2 linked regions of the Candidatus Vesicomyosocius sp. SY067_SCS001 genome follow. Each later gene encodes a partner of the first gene's protein in a complex. Links are inferred from orthologs where the notes say so. Each region holds a gene or a part of one and is shown on either strand. Other genes may lie near its edges.

Evidence for each region.
Region 2: the proteins of mrdA (region 1) and rodA are in contact, whole or in part, in a crystal structure (PDB 6PL5), measured with the Thermus thermophilus proteins. The link is inferred for Candidatus Vesicomyosocius sp. SY067_SCS001 from one-to-one orthologs. Residues at the interface, in WP_223903432.1 of Thermus thermophilus: Arg4, Ile5, His6, Leu8, Ala9, Phe12, Ala15, Leu16, Leu19, Gly20, Arg22, Ala23, Trp24, Leu26, Gln27, Val28, Tyr31, Tyr34, Leu36, Leu43, Thr45, Asp47, Lys156, Gln157, Gly158, Ser160, Val184, Leu201, Glu202; in WP_223903423.1 of Thermus thermophilus: Phe161, Val165, Phe168, Val169, Leu172, Pro198, Tyr199, Glu202, Tyr211, Arg212, Asp213, Gln220, Val221, Gln223, Ser224, Ile226, Ala227, Ile228, Gly229, Ser230, Gly266, Phe267, Val270, Leu274, Tyr277, Gly278, Leu281, Phe285, Leu289, Arg297.

What each region holds. Positions count from the first base shown.
Region 1 is NZ_CP054877.1:761,503-768,710, reverse strand. What follows is about bases 2,101-5,089. They hold mrdA (penicillin-binding protein 2), read right to left. Parts: upstream 4,526-5,089; coding sequence 2,675-4,525; downstream 2,101-2,674. Other genes in these bases: mreC (rod shape-determining protein MreC), read right to left, coding at 4,986-5,089; mreD (rod shape-determining protein MreD), read right to left, coding at 4,513-4,983; tgt (tRNA guanosine(34) transglycosylase Tgt), read left to right, coding at 2,101-2,363. In the rest of the region: HUW60_RS03665 (ABCB family ABC transporter ATP-binding protein/permease), read left to right, coding at 1-1,261; more of tgt, read left to right, coding at 1,251-2,100; more of mreC, read right to left, coding at 5,090-5,780; HUW60_RS03640 (rod shape-determining protein), read right to left, coding at 5,817-6,896; HUW60_RS03635 (fumarate hydratase), read left to right, coding at 6,976-7,208. UniProt on the Escherichia coli protein: Catalyzes cross-linking of the peptidoglycan cell wall. Responsible for the determination of the rod shape of the cell. Is probably required for lateral peptidoglycan synthesis and maintenance of the correct diameter during lateral and centripetal growth.
Region 2 is NZ_CP054877.1:450,857-457,903, reverse strand. Bases 1,456-4,283 are described here. They hold rodA (rod shape-determining protein RodA), read left to right. Parts: upstream 1,456-2,239; coding sequence 2,240-3,328; downstream 3,329-4,283. Other genes in these bases: HUW60_RS02180 (D-alanyl-D-alanine carboxypeptidase family protein), read left to right, coding at 3,776-4,283; HUW60_RS02190 (Mth938-like domain-containing protein), read left to right, coding at 1,830-2,192; HUW60_RS02195 (tetratricopeptide repeat protein), read right to left, coding at 1,456-1,747. In the rest of the region: gltX (glutamate--tRNA ligase), read right to left, coding at 1-1,277; more of HUW60_RS02195, read right to left, coding at 1,301-1,455; more of HUW60_RS02180, read left to right, coding at 4,284-4,903; dat (D-amino-acid transaminase), read left to right, coding at 4,903-5,736; dnaX (DNA polymerase III subunit gamma/tau), read left to right, coding at 6,526-7,047. UniProt on the Escherichia coli protein: Peptidoglycan polymerase that is essential for cell wall elongation. Also required for the maintenance of the rod cell shape. Functions probably in conjunction with the penicillin-binding protein 2 (mrdA).

The sequences.
Region 1 (7,208 bases):
TGGTATTTCATTTTTAACGGTAGTTTTTTATGTAGGCTTTACATTGGCTATTACAAATTGGCGTATGAAGTACCGTTATCAGATGAATGATATGCAATCTGAGGCTAATATGAATGCAGTGGACAGTTTAATTAATTATGAGACGGTTAAATATTTTAATCAAGAGGATGCTGAAGTTAATCGTTATAATGAAACTATGACTCGTTGGGAAAATATTGCTACTAAAAGTTTTACTTCAATGACGGCGCTTAACTTTGTTCAAAGTGCTGTTATTGCTGTAGGAATAACTATCATTTTAATTTTCGCATCTCAAGGTGTTGTTGATGAAAGTTTGAGTCTTGGTGATATGATTATGATTCAAGTATTGTTATTACAGTTATTTATGCCATTGGGTTCTTTAGGAATTGTGTATCGGCAGATTAAACATAATTTTATTGATATGAATAACATGTTTGATTTACTTGATCGTCAATCAAAAGTAAATAGTTCTAAGGATGCACCAAAAATAAAAATTGGTCAAGGAAAGATTGAGTTTAAGCGTATTTCTTTTGCCTATAAAGGTAAGAATAAAGTATTAGAAGAAGTTAGTTTTGTCATTGAGCCTGGACAAAAAGTAGCTATTGTAGGTAAGTCTGGTTCTGGAAAGTCGACATTGGCGAAATTATTATTTCGATTTTATGATGTGGATAGTGGTGAAATATTAATTGATGGGCAAAATATCAAGAATTTGAATCAACATTCTGTGCAATCAGTTATTGGTGTTGTTCCACAAGATACTGTAATGTTTAATGAAAGTATTTATTACAATATTGCTTATGGAAAACAAGATACAAACCAACATGAAGTGGAAAAAGTAGCTAAACTTAGTTTTATTGACGCCTTTATTAATAAGCTTCCTGAAGGCTATGATACGTTAGTTGGTGAACGTGGTTTGAAACTTTCTGGTGGTGAAAAACAACGTTTAGCGATTGCTAGAGTACTTCTAAAGAATCCGCCTATTTTAATTTTTGATGAAGCAACATCGGCATTAGATTCTTATTCAGAGAAGATGGTTCAAAAAGCATTAAAGAGATTATCTAGCAAACATACTATTTTAGTAATTGCACATCGACTATCTACTATTATTGATAGTAATAAAATTATTGTACTTGGAGATGGGAAAGTACAAGAATGTGGAACACATGCTAAGTTATTAGAGTCTAATGGTGAATATGCTAAATTATGGCAGTTACAAGTTAATGAGAAAAGTGATGAAATTTGAATTAAAAAATATAAATTATTTAGCACGCCGTGGCAAAATAATTTTTGATAGAGGCGAGGTTGAAACACCAGCATTTATGCCAGTTGGAACTTATGGTTCAGTTAAAGCCATGACGCCAGAAGAATTGAGCAGCTTAGGTGCGCAAATGATTTTAGGAAACAGTTTTCATTTAGCGATTACACCTGGTACGGATGTTATTCAAGCACATGGAAATTTACATGATTTTATGCATTGGAAAGGTCCAATATTAACAGATTCTGGAGGTTTTCAGGTATTTAGTTTAGGAGAAACAAGAAAAATTAGTGAAAAAGGTGTAGATTTTCGTTCACCTAAAGATGGTGCTAAAATTTTTATAGGGCCAGAAGAGTCAATACAAATACAGAAGAAGTTAGGTTCAGATATTGTTATGATTTTTGATGAGTGTACGCCCTATCCAGCTGATAAAAAAACAGTTTATGAGTCTATGCAATTGTCTTTGCGATGGGCACAACGATCAAAAAATGAGCATGATCGTTTAAATAATAAAAATGCCTTATTTGGCATTGTTCAAGGTGGCATGCATGAGGATTTTCGTATGCAATCGGCAGCTACTTTGGTTGAAATAGGTTTTAATGGATTTGCAATTGGGGGATTGAGTGTGGGTGAGTCTAAAGAAGAGATGATAAAGGTATTGGATTATCTTCCAAGTCAATTGCCTAGTGATAAGTTAAGATATTTGATGGGTGTTGGTACACCGAAAGACTTGGTAGAAGCAGTTGAACGTGGTATTGATATGTTTGATTGTGTTATGCCAACACGTAATGCTCGTAATGGTTATTTGTTTACCTCAATTGGTATTGTTAAAATTCGTAATGCACGGTATAGACTTGATACTTCAGTATTAGACGAGTGTTGTCATTGTTATACTTGTCAAAATTATTCTAAGTCTTATTTGCATCACTTGCAAAGAAAAAATGAAATCTTAGGTGCAAGACTTAATACTATTCACAATCTTTATTATTACCAATACCTAATGTTACAAATGCGTAGAGCTATTGAAATTAATAAATTTTCAATTTTTAAGAAAGAATTTTACCAACAACAAGGATATGGATACCTATGAGTAATAATTTATTATTTTTTAGTGATCATTTTGAAGGCTATACTTTGATGTTCATCAAATAAGAGTTTTCAGTAGGTTTGGAGTTTTATTAGAGAAAGAAAATATAAATACTTGTTAAGTATTGATGGCTAGATTTAGTTAAAATACATAGTTTAGAGATAGAGTAAGCAATATTAAATTTTTATAGTAATCTTATAATGGGACTGATCTAAGGCTAAAATAATTATTTTGTATAATTAATTAACCATCCATGATTATATTAATTTAAAGCGTGTTTACCGATTTTAATAGTCCCAATTGACTGAAATTTATTAAGGCAAAGTATTGTTTAATTGTTTATCAAAATATACATCAAGTACTTGACGTGCAATTGGTGCTGCTTTTGAGCTACCATTACCTGCATTTTCAACAATAATAGCGATAGCTATTTCTGGATTTTCAATGGGGGCAAAGCCAGTAAATAGTGCATGATCTCTTAATCTTTCATCAAGTTTTTCTTCAATATACTGTTCTATAGTATTGTCAAGACTAAATACTTGTGCGGTTCCAGTTTTTCCAGCTAATGTATAGGTTAAACCTTTATTGAGCTTTCTAGCAGTACCTTTAGGTGCATAAATAGCTTGTTTCATTCCGTCAATTACATCTTCCCAATTTTGAATATTTTTAATTGGAATTTGTATATGACTATCTTTTTTAGATTCGATGATGATATCATCAGATGTTTGCGTATTTTTAAGCAAGGTTGGTTTAAATAGAATACCTTTGTTGGCAATTGCTGTAGTGGCAACTGCAAGCTGTAAAGGAGTAACAGCTATAAATCCTTGACCAATACCTGTAATCAAGGTCTCTCCACGATACCAAGGTTTATGTTTATTAATTTTCTTCCAAGTTTTAGATGGTAGTATTCCGGAATTTTCTCCAGGAATATCAATATTTGTCTTTCGGCCAAAATTAAATAAGTCTAAATTATTATGTAATTTGTCAATACCTAGTTTATTTGCTAAGTCATAAAAAAATACATCGCATGATTGTGTTATTGATTCTTTGACATTGACATGTCCATGTCCTGTTTTTTTCCAATCGTTAAATTTGCGTTTAACATTTGGTAATTTGTAATATCCTGGGCAAAAAGTGCTACTTATATTAGTAATAACTCCCTCTTCTAAGCCTGCTAAAGCCACCATAGGTTTAATTGTAGATCCTGGAGGGTATAACCCTTGAATTGCACGGTTAAGTTGAGGGATATTTTTTGATGTTTGTAATTGGTTGTAGTTGGTGTGTGATATACCATTTACAAACCAGTTTGGATTATAAATAGGTGTACTAACGAGTGTTAATATTTCGCCATTTTTGACATCTATAACCACAATTGAGCCTCGTTTTCCTTTAAGGAGTGCTTCTGCTTTTTTTTGCATGTCTAAGTCTATGCTTAGATATAAATTCTTACCAGTAATAGCAGGCTTAATGATTTTGATGTGAATAACCCTACCATTTACATTTCGTTCGATTTGTTGTAAGCCGTTAGTACCATGTAATAGTGTTTCGTATTGTTTTTCAATGCCAGTTTTACCTACAAATAAAGTGCCTAAATAGTTTTTCTTATCATAAATAAGTTTATCTTTTTTAGACATTCTAGAAACATAACCAATAACATGAACGCTAGAATTTTGGTTGGGATAGATTCGATGGAAATAAGGTTCTATATCTACACCAATAAAAATATTGCTAATTAAGAATTTTGCAACTTGGATCTCATTAAGGTTATATTTAATTGGAATACTATGAAATTTTTGATAATGTTTTATTTTTTGATTAAATATTTTAATATCCTTATTATTGATAAATCCATACTGTTTTAGCTGTTGTAGTGTTTTTGTAATGTTTTTAGTTTTTTCTTGTGTTAAGGTCAGTTTAAATGCTAGTTTGTTAGTAGCTAAAACATTACCATTACGATCAAATATTTTTCCTCTACTAGGTGTTATTGGTAGAGTATGTATTTGATTGTTTAAAGCTTTTTTTAAGTAATATTGATAGTTTACTATTTGTAAATTGTAAATTCTAATTATTAATAAAGCAGTGAGTAAAAAAATAAAAATAAGTGCTAGTCTAAGTCTATAAAAGAGTATTTTATTTTCAAATTGAGGATTATTTATGCTTTGCATTTTGATAGTAAGAACTGAACTATTGGCCAAATGAATGCACTAGTAAATGGCGCTAAAAATAAGTAATAGTTAATGATAAAACCTTGTGTTAATACAAAGATTAGTAAGAAAAATGCCAAATAAATACTGCTAGATATAAATACATAAACTTGTTGAGTACTTAGGTTAGATAAAAAAAATGATTGCTTTATATTGCTAATAAATAGACTACTAAAAATAAGCGCTAAGGCATTTTGTCCCAAAATATCACCATGTAGAATATCAACAAGTATGCCAAGAATAAGCGCAATAAAAAATTTTACTTTGGTTGAAAAATATACTATCCAGTAAATATAAAGAAGTAATAACCAAAATGCAGATGCGCCTAATAACAGATTGTTTAGAGGTATTACACTTAAAATTAATGCAAAAAAAGTAATCTTTATTAGAAATATATAGGGACGACGTTGTGAATTCATGGTTAGTCTGTTACAATAATGACAAATTCTAATTGTTCTGGTATTTGAGCAGATTTTAATTGGATATGTAAGAATGGTTCGTTTTGGTTTTTTTCTACGCTAATTACTGTTCCTACTGGGTATCCATCTGGAAATTTTGATCCGATAGAACTACTTAAAAATACATCACCTACTTTAACGTCTAAATTAGGCTCTATAAATTCAACATTTAATAGATGATTATTCTCAGCTATACCTTTGCTAATACCCCGAACACCACTACGTCCATTTTTAACAGGAACGTGTTGTGTTGGATCATTAGCCATTAATATAGTTGAATATAGTGGTGTTGTTCTCGATATTTGCCCAATAATACCTTTAGAACTTAAAGCTATTTGTCCAATTTTAATGCCACTACTACTACCTTTGTTAATAATAATTTGTTTTTTAAGTCTAGATTGGCTAAGTTCACTTATTCGGGCTAAAGTAAATTTTTGTTGTTTTACGGTATAACTTGAATCTAATAGTGCTTGGAGTTTTTTATTTTCAAGTACTAAGGCATTGTAGGTTTGTAATCTAGCTTTAAGTTTTAATAGTTCACGATGTAAATTATTATTATTTATGGTTAATTGATCTTTGCTAGTACCTTGATTATCAATCCAGGTATATATCTGTGAAGGTAAGTTCACTACCATATAGATGGGTGATATTAAGGTTTCAATTGATTGTCTTAGATGGTTAAGATAAGAAAATTTATAATCAGATAGTATAAGTATTATAGAGATAATGACAGGGATAAAAAGTTCAAGAAACTTCATATTGGAAAGCCCTATAAATAATTAATCAATATTTAACTATTCAGCAGCTAAAAACCCTATATTATGTTTAGAGATCATATTAAGTGCAACTCCACCACCGCGAGCAACACAAGTAAGCGGATCGTCAGCAATACGTACTGGCAGATTAGTTTCTTGACTAATAAGCTTATTAATACCATCTAAGAGTGCGCCCCCACCTGTGAGGACTAAGCCATTTTCGGCAATGTCAGAACTTAACTCTGGAGGGGTTTTTTCTAATGCAGTTTTAATAGAACTGATAATTATCTTAAGTGGTTCTTTTAATGTTTGTAAAATTTCAGTATTAGTTATATTGAAGCTCACTGGAATTCCTTTAGCAACATCACGTCCTCTAAATTGCATTTCTTTAACAGCGCTTGATTTGAACGCTGATCCCACCTCTTCTTTAATCTTTTCAGCAGTTGAGTATCCGATAATAATGCCGTGTTCACGACGTATAAATTTGACAATTGTATCATCAAATACATCGCCACCTATACGTAATGAATCAGAATATACAATACCATTAAGTGACATAATTGCAATCTCAGTTGTGCCTCCGCCAATATCAATAACCATAGCTCCTGAAGCTTCTTCAATTGCCATACCTGCACCAAGCGCTGCTGCCATTGGTTCTTCAATTAAATAAACATCACGCGCACCTGCACCAACAGCACTTTCTTTAATAGCGCGACGCTCAACTTGAGTTGCACCGCAAGGTACACAAATAAGTACTTTAGGGCTTGGTGAAAAAAAGCCAGAGCGTAAAACCTTACGAATAAAATGCTGCAACATTTTTTCAGTAATTTTAAAATCAGCAATGACGCCATCTTTCATAGGTCTGATAGCTTCAATAGAACCGGGTGTTCTGCCTAGCATATTTTTAGCATCTTGACCTACAGCAATAACAGTTGATTCTAGTGATCTTCTGTCATTATGAATAGCAACTACTGATGGTTCATTTAGTACTACAGCACCATCCATACAAATTAATGTATTAGCTGTACCTAAGTCTATAGAAAGACTTTGTCCTTTTAAAAAATCAAGACTTTGCCCTTTTAAAAAATCAAGACTTTGCCCTTTTAAAAAATTAAACATAAAAATTTCCAATTAAATATTTGTAAAATAAAGAGATATAATACTATAAATAATCAGTAATAATTAATACCTTATAAATATGAAAATTCAACAAAAACATGTTATAGAAAGCATTTTTAATGCTTTGCAATATATCTCTTATTATCATAGTCCTGATTTTATTCAAGCGATGACAAATGCTTATGAAAAAGAAACTAACAAAGCCGCAAAAAATGCTATTACACAAATTCTTATTAACTCAAAAATGGCAGTCTTTGGTAAGCGTCCAATATGTCAAGATACTGGCATTGTCAATGTGTTTGTTGAGGTGGG
Region 2 (7,047 bases), 310 kb from region 1 along the record:
TCACCACTTAGCGCAAGCCTAAAAGGCTGTCCTACTCTTCCAAAGTCGATATTGAGCTCAAAGCATACTTGTTTAACAACTTGTTTAATATTATTAGCTTTCCAGGTGTTTAGCATTTCTAATTCTACAAGTAAGTGCTTAAGTGGTGCTTTATCTTTAAATAATTTTTTAGCAAGTTTTTCATCAAAATTGTCAAAATCTTGATAAAACATTTTTAACTCACCTGCCATATTAACCAAAGTTTTACATCTATTTTGCAAGTATCGAATTACTATTTCAATATTAGGTATATCTTTAATTGTAATTTCTTGATTTTGTAAATGCCAAGTCAGGTTACTAAGTAAATTCTTAACACTAGAACTTTTAATGGTTTCTTTATTGAACCACAAAAGCTTATCTTGATTAAAATTTGCAGACGCTTTATTGATATTTTTTAATTCAAATAGCTGAATAATTTCATTTATAGAAAATATTTCTTGATTACCATACGACCAGCCCAAACGGGATAAATAATTAAGCAAGGCTTCAGGCAGAAATCCTGCATCTCGGTATGCCATAACACTCACAGCACCATGTCGTTTTGAAAGACGTATACCATCATTACCTAGAATCATAGGTAAGTGTGCAAATTCTGGTAGATGCCAACCTAATGCTTGATAAAGGTTAATTTGCTTAGGTGTATTGTTAATATGATCATCACCGCGAATAATGATATTAATTTTCATATCATGATCATCAATTACCGCAGTAAGATTGTAAGTTGGTGTGTTATCGCTACGAGCAATAACTAAATCATCTAATTCTTGATTATTAATTGAAATTTTTCCTTTGACTACATCATTAAAAACCACTATTCCTTCTTTTGGATTATTAAAACGTACAACACCAGTATGTAGATTTTTATCACGACAACAACCGTCATACTTAGCCTTTTTACCTTGTTTTGTTAACTCTTCACGCAATATTTGTAAACGATTCTTAGAACATTCACAATAATAAGCTTTTTTTTCATCTAATAGATACTGAATAATTTGTTTATACCTATCAAAACGATCCGTTTGGTACAAAGGACCTTCATCATAATTAAGCCCAAGCCAATCAATGCCTTGTAAAATAGCATCAGTTGATGCTTGAGTTGAACGTTCTAAATCTGTATTTTCAATACGTAATACAAATTTACCATGTTGTTTTTTAGCCCAAATCCAAGCGAAGAATGCAGTTCTAGCACCCCCAATATGTAAATAGCCTGTTGGGGATGGAGCAAATCTTGATTTCATCATTATTTTTTAATGTTATGGGCTTACTCTACTCTATCGGCTTTGTCGAACCAATATTGTGCTTTTTCTAAATCTTGTTTAACTTCTTTACCATCTTCGAATAGCATACCTAATGTGTACATTGGACCAGAAATACCAAATTTAGCACCTTTTTTAAACCACTTAATAGACTGTACAATATCTTTTTCTACGCCCTCTCCAGTCATATATGCTACCCCTAGCATATGATGAGCAAATGCATGTCCTTTTCCTGCTGCTTGTAAAAAATTTTCAAACCCTAAAGACTGGTTTTTGACCATGCCTAAACCGTTCATTTGCATCATACCAACACGCCATAAAGCCTCAGCATTACCTTTTATAGCTAGTGGAGCTAATAATTGATATGCCATGGTAAAATTCTTAGTATCAAAAGCAGTGACACCACTGAATAAATCTGCATTATATATATCTGTATTACTTGAATCTGACATCTATTTCTCTAATAATAAAAAAGAGAATTAATTTTACACTGTTATAATGTGCTTTTATTCATCAAATAGTCACTGTAACACCATGGAATTTAACCAACAAGAGACAGATTATAACAGTATTGTTTCCATCGAAGAATACCATGTTAAATTAACACATATACAACTTAAAATACCTTGTTTTATTTCTTGTAGTTACTATTGTGAAATTAATATCAATCATCTTAATGATATTAATAAAATTTCGTTATTCCCTCTATCCAATCAAGATAATATTAATTTATTAATTATTGGTTCAGGCTCAACACATAAATTTTTACATCCAAAACAACAGATAGCTATTCGTCAAATGGGTATTAGCACTGAAATTATGAATAATAAATCAGCTTGTCGAAGCTTTAATTTACTACTATCTGACGCTAGATCAGTTGGTTTATTATTATTATAAAATTATTAAATGTTGCACAAATACGTCATTATTGGCATTATTTTAAGATGGATACTCCTTTATTTTTATTGATTATCACACTTAGTGGGTTTGGACTTATTGTGCTTTATTCAGCTTCAGAAGGCTCTATGCAAACTATGTATAAGCAAGCCTTACACTTTGCATTGGCAATTTGTGCAATGTTAATTATTGCTCAAATACCACCTTATCAACTTAAACGTTTCTCTCCTTATTTAATGTTACTTGGCATATTTTTGCTAATTTTTGTCTTAATTTTTGGTTCAAATAGTGGTGGCGCTCAACGCTGGCTTAATTTGGGTTTTATACGCTTCCAGCCTTCTGAAATTATGAAAGTTATCGTCCCTATTGCTATAGCTTCAATTTTAAGTGAGAAAACATTTTTACCAAAATTACTACCCATTTTTCTATCCATTGTTGCCATTATTTCAACTGTGATACTTATAGCTAAACAACCAGATCTAGGTACTTCACTATTAATTGCTGCATCTGGTTTTTATGTATTGTTTTTTTCTGGTGTTCGCATTCAAATTATTAAAAACAATTGGCTAAATTTTACTTTAATTTCATCAATCACTATTTCATGCGTCTATGTTGTATGGGACTACCTATTAATAGGTTATCAAAAAAAACGTATTATGACCTTATTTGACCCAAGTTCTGACCCTTTAGGTTCTGGCTATCATATCTTGCAATCAAAAATTGCAATTGGCTCTGGTGGTTTAATTGGTAAAGGCTTAGGACAAGGCTCTCAATCTCATCTTAATTTTTTACCTGAGCATACAACTGACTTTATCTTTGCTGTTATTGCTGAAGAACTGGGGTTTATAGGAATTATATTCTTATTTACCTTGTATGGATTGATTATTTACCGATTACTGATAATTTCTTTTCAATCAGAGGATAATTTTTCAAGATTATTAGGCTTGAGTTTAACTTTTGTCTTTTTTACTTATATTTTTGTTAATGTTGGCATGGTATCTGGACTACTACCTGTAGTAGGTGTACCATTACCATTGATTAGTTATGGCGGATCATCAATCATTACTTTAATGTCTAGCTTTGGCATTATCATGGCAATTCGTAAACATAAAACACCAAGTTACCTACAAAAATAATGTACATATTCTTGCTTATTTGCTTTTTTAACTTAATTTTTACCAACAACTAATTTTCAAGTAACCTGTTATCTTATTAAAAATAATAGTAAAAAATCGTGTCTTTGGATAGATGTAAAGGTTTGTTTATTATTAATGAACACATTAATAATAAACATTGATTATTTTGTGAAAATAACTTAGTAACACTTAGAAGGTGCTGAAAACATAAAAAATATCCAATATTGGCGAAATAAGTATTTAAATATTCATTAAGATATTAAAAATAAAACTAAATTGGAATTCATTAGCCTACCAAAAATAGTTAATCAATAAAACTTTGCTTACTTTTTATAATTTTTAAGTACTGACATATTATAATCACGATAATAGATATGCTATGGTATCTTATCAACTATAAAGCAAAGTTAAAACAAGTATTTAATTAACTAAACAACTAATTATTTTATGCAAAACCAATTATTTATCAAATCCTTAACTATTCTTATATACTTATTTACCTTAAATACCCAAGCAGCAATTTTCATTACCCCTAAAGCTCCAGAAATATCTGCTGTTGCTTATAGTATTGTTGATTACAATTCTGGTAAAGTCATTGCTAACAACAAACAAAACTACAAACGAGCACCAGCAAGTCTAACTAAACTAATGACAGCGTATGTCATTTTTCAACTCATTAACAATGATCGTATAAACTTAGAAGATGAAGTACGTATCAGTAAAAAAGCATGGAAAACAGGTGGTTCAAAAAGTTTTGTAGAAGTAGGAAAAACTATAAAGCTTAAAACTTTGCTTAAAGGCATGATTATTCAATCCGGCAATGACTCTGCTGTTGCTTTAGCTGAACATATTGCAGGAGATGAAAGTACATTTACTACTTATATGAATGAATATGCACGCAAACTTGGTATGAATAATTCTCAGTTTAAAAACGCTTCTGGTTTACCAGATAATAATCAATACACTACTGCTGCCGATATAGTATTACTAGCAACAGCAATAATTAGAGACTTTCCTCAATTTTACCCATGGTATTCAGAAAAAGAATTTACTTACCATGGTATTAAACAATACAACCGTAATAAATTACTATGGAATGATCATACAGTAGATGGACTTAAAACTGGATTTACTAAAAAAGCAGGATACAATCTAGTAGCCAGTGCCGAACGTCTTGGTATGCGCTTGATTTCTGTTGTTCTAGGATCTAATAGTGTCAACGACAGAACTTCACAAACACAAAAAATTCTTGATTACGGCTTTCGTTTTTTTGAAACTAAAACCATTAGAAAAATAAAAAAAGAATTGCCTATAGCTAGCTCAACTAAAAACATGTTAAAGGTTGGTACATCAAAAACAATTAGTTTTACTCTAGCACGTGGTCAGTTCAAATTTTCAGACCAAGTTATCCAACTTGATACAGCCTTATCAGCACCTATTAATAAAGGTGATATTGTTGGAAAACTTCTCATTCAGTTTAAAGGCAAAACCATAGCTAGTATTCCACTTGTTGCGCTTGAAAATGCACAACAAGCAAATTTTTTTTCACGTATGCTTGAGGCTATTGGATTTTAGTGGTATTTTTAAACGGAGAATTTATTAAAAAAAATCAAGCACACATTTCTGTGATGGATAGAGGTTTTTTGTTTGGTGATGGCGTGTATGAAGTAATTCCTATTTATAATGGCAAAATATTCCGTCTTGATGAACATTTATTACGTTTACAAACAAGTCTTGATTCGATCAAAATAAAAAATCCATATAGTTCAAAAAAGTGGGGCAGTATTCTCAATAAACTTCTAAAATTTTACAACAATCAAGAACAATCAATTTATTTACAAATAAGTCGGGGTATAAGTAACAAACGCCAGCATAGTTTTAGTAATTTGACACCAACTGTCTATATCGAAACTAACATTTTGCTAACTAAAACCAAGAAAACACTTAGAACAGGATTTTCAGCCATCACACAACCAGATATTCGTTGGAGTCGATGTGACATTAAATCCACCTCTCTTTTAGCTAATGTTATGTATTCACAACAAGCAAAAGAAAAAAATGTTGAAGAGATTATTCTTTATCAAGGCACTCAAGTGACTGAAGGTGCAACTTCTAATGTTTTTATGATAAAAAATAACACCCTATATACCCACCCAACTAATACTCACATTCTATCTGGTATTACTCGTGATTTGGTTTTAGAAAGTGCAAAGGCATATCATATCTCTATTCAAGAAACCTCGTTCTCAATTAATGAACTAAACACTGCAGATGAGTTGTGGATCTCCAGCTCTACACGCGAAATTATGCCCATAACCAAAGTTGATAATAAGTTAATTAATAATGGTCATATTGGTAGCGTTTGGAGCCGTGTCTATGATTACTACCAAAATCTAAAGAATACATGACGAATACCTAAATATGTTATATATTTAGCTTTGTAAATTTTTTTGATTATCAAGATTTTTAACTCACACGCGTAAATAATGATGCTAGTTTTCATCGTTATTTTAGAGTTCAATATCAATTAGGATTTAATTTAATAACTTTTCTGTATGTTTTAAATGAAAATTTAAATCTTAATCTATACAAAATTACCATTTAATGAAATTATCAAAATACAAGCTATTCACATTCAAAATCTAACATTTAACAAATACAACAAACAACTACTCAATTTTTTAATTAATTTAAACTAATGAGATTGCAAACTTCAACTAAAAATTATGTATGTATTCTTAAACTCCTGTCAATTAAAAACAACAATAACCAATATTTAAATGATGCACAATTGGTTAAAAATACGTAGAATAAACAGCAAATAAATACCTAGTTAACTCTTGCAAACAAAAACCTATACTTTTCTGGCATTGCTGTTTACCAATCTACACTGTTTAAACCTTATTTATTTAAAAAAATAGCACTCTCAAAAGTACTAAAAACAACCATTGCTAAATCAAATTAGTGCTGGATATTACACAGTATATTAGTAAGATACAGAAACTCAAGAACGTTTAGAATTAGCTAATAATAAAACCAAACTAAATGTAAAATAGATACTTGATAGTATCAAGGTTGTACCAACAATAAATAGTTATGAACCCCGCCAGATCTGGAAAGAAGCAACGGTAATAATTTTTTATGTGTTGGAAGATATTCTTGATGCTATCATTTTTAATATAATCAATCCTATTTTGATGAGTAAACACTATCAAGTTTTAGCTAGAAAATATCGCCCGCATTCTTTTACTGAATTAGTAGGTCAAACAAACACCAAAAAAACCTTAATTAATGCACTTGATGCTAATAATTTACATCACGGTTTTCTATTCACAGGAACACAGGGTGTTGGTAAAACCAGTATTGCTAGAATTTTTGCCAAATCTATTAACTGTGAACAAGGAGTTAGCTCAACCCCGTGTGGCAAGTGTTCTACTTGCATCGAGATTGACAAAGGTCAATCAATTGATTTAATTGAACTTGATGCTGCCTCACACACAGGGGTGGATAATATGCGTTCTATTCTAGAAAATACGCAATACATGCCAAGCAAAAATCGTTATAAAATTTATCTTATTGATGAAGTACATATGCTCTCTAAGAGTAGTTTTAACGCGCTTTTAAAAACCCTAGAAGAACCACCAGAACATGTTAAATTCTTATTAGCAACTACTAGCCCACAAAAACTACCTGTGACTATTTTATCACGTTGCTTGCAA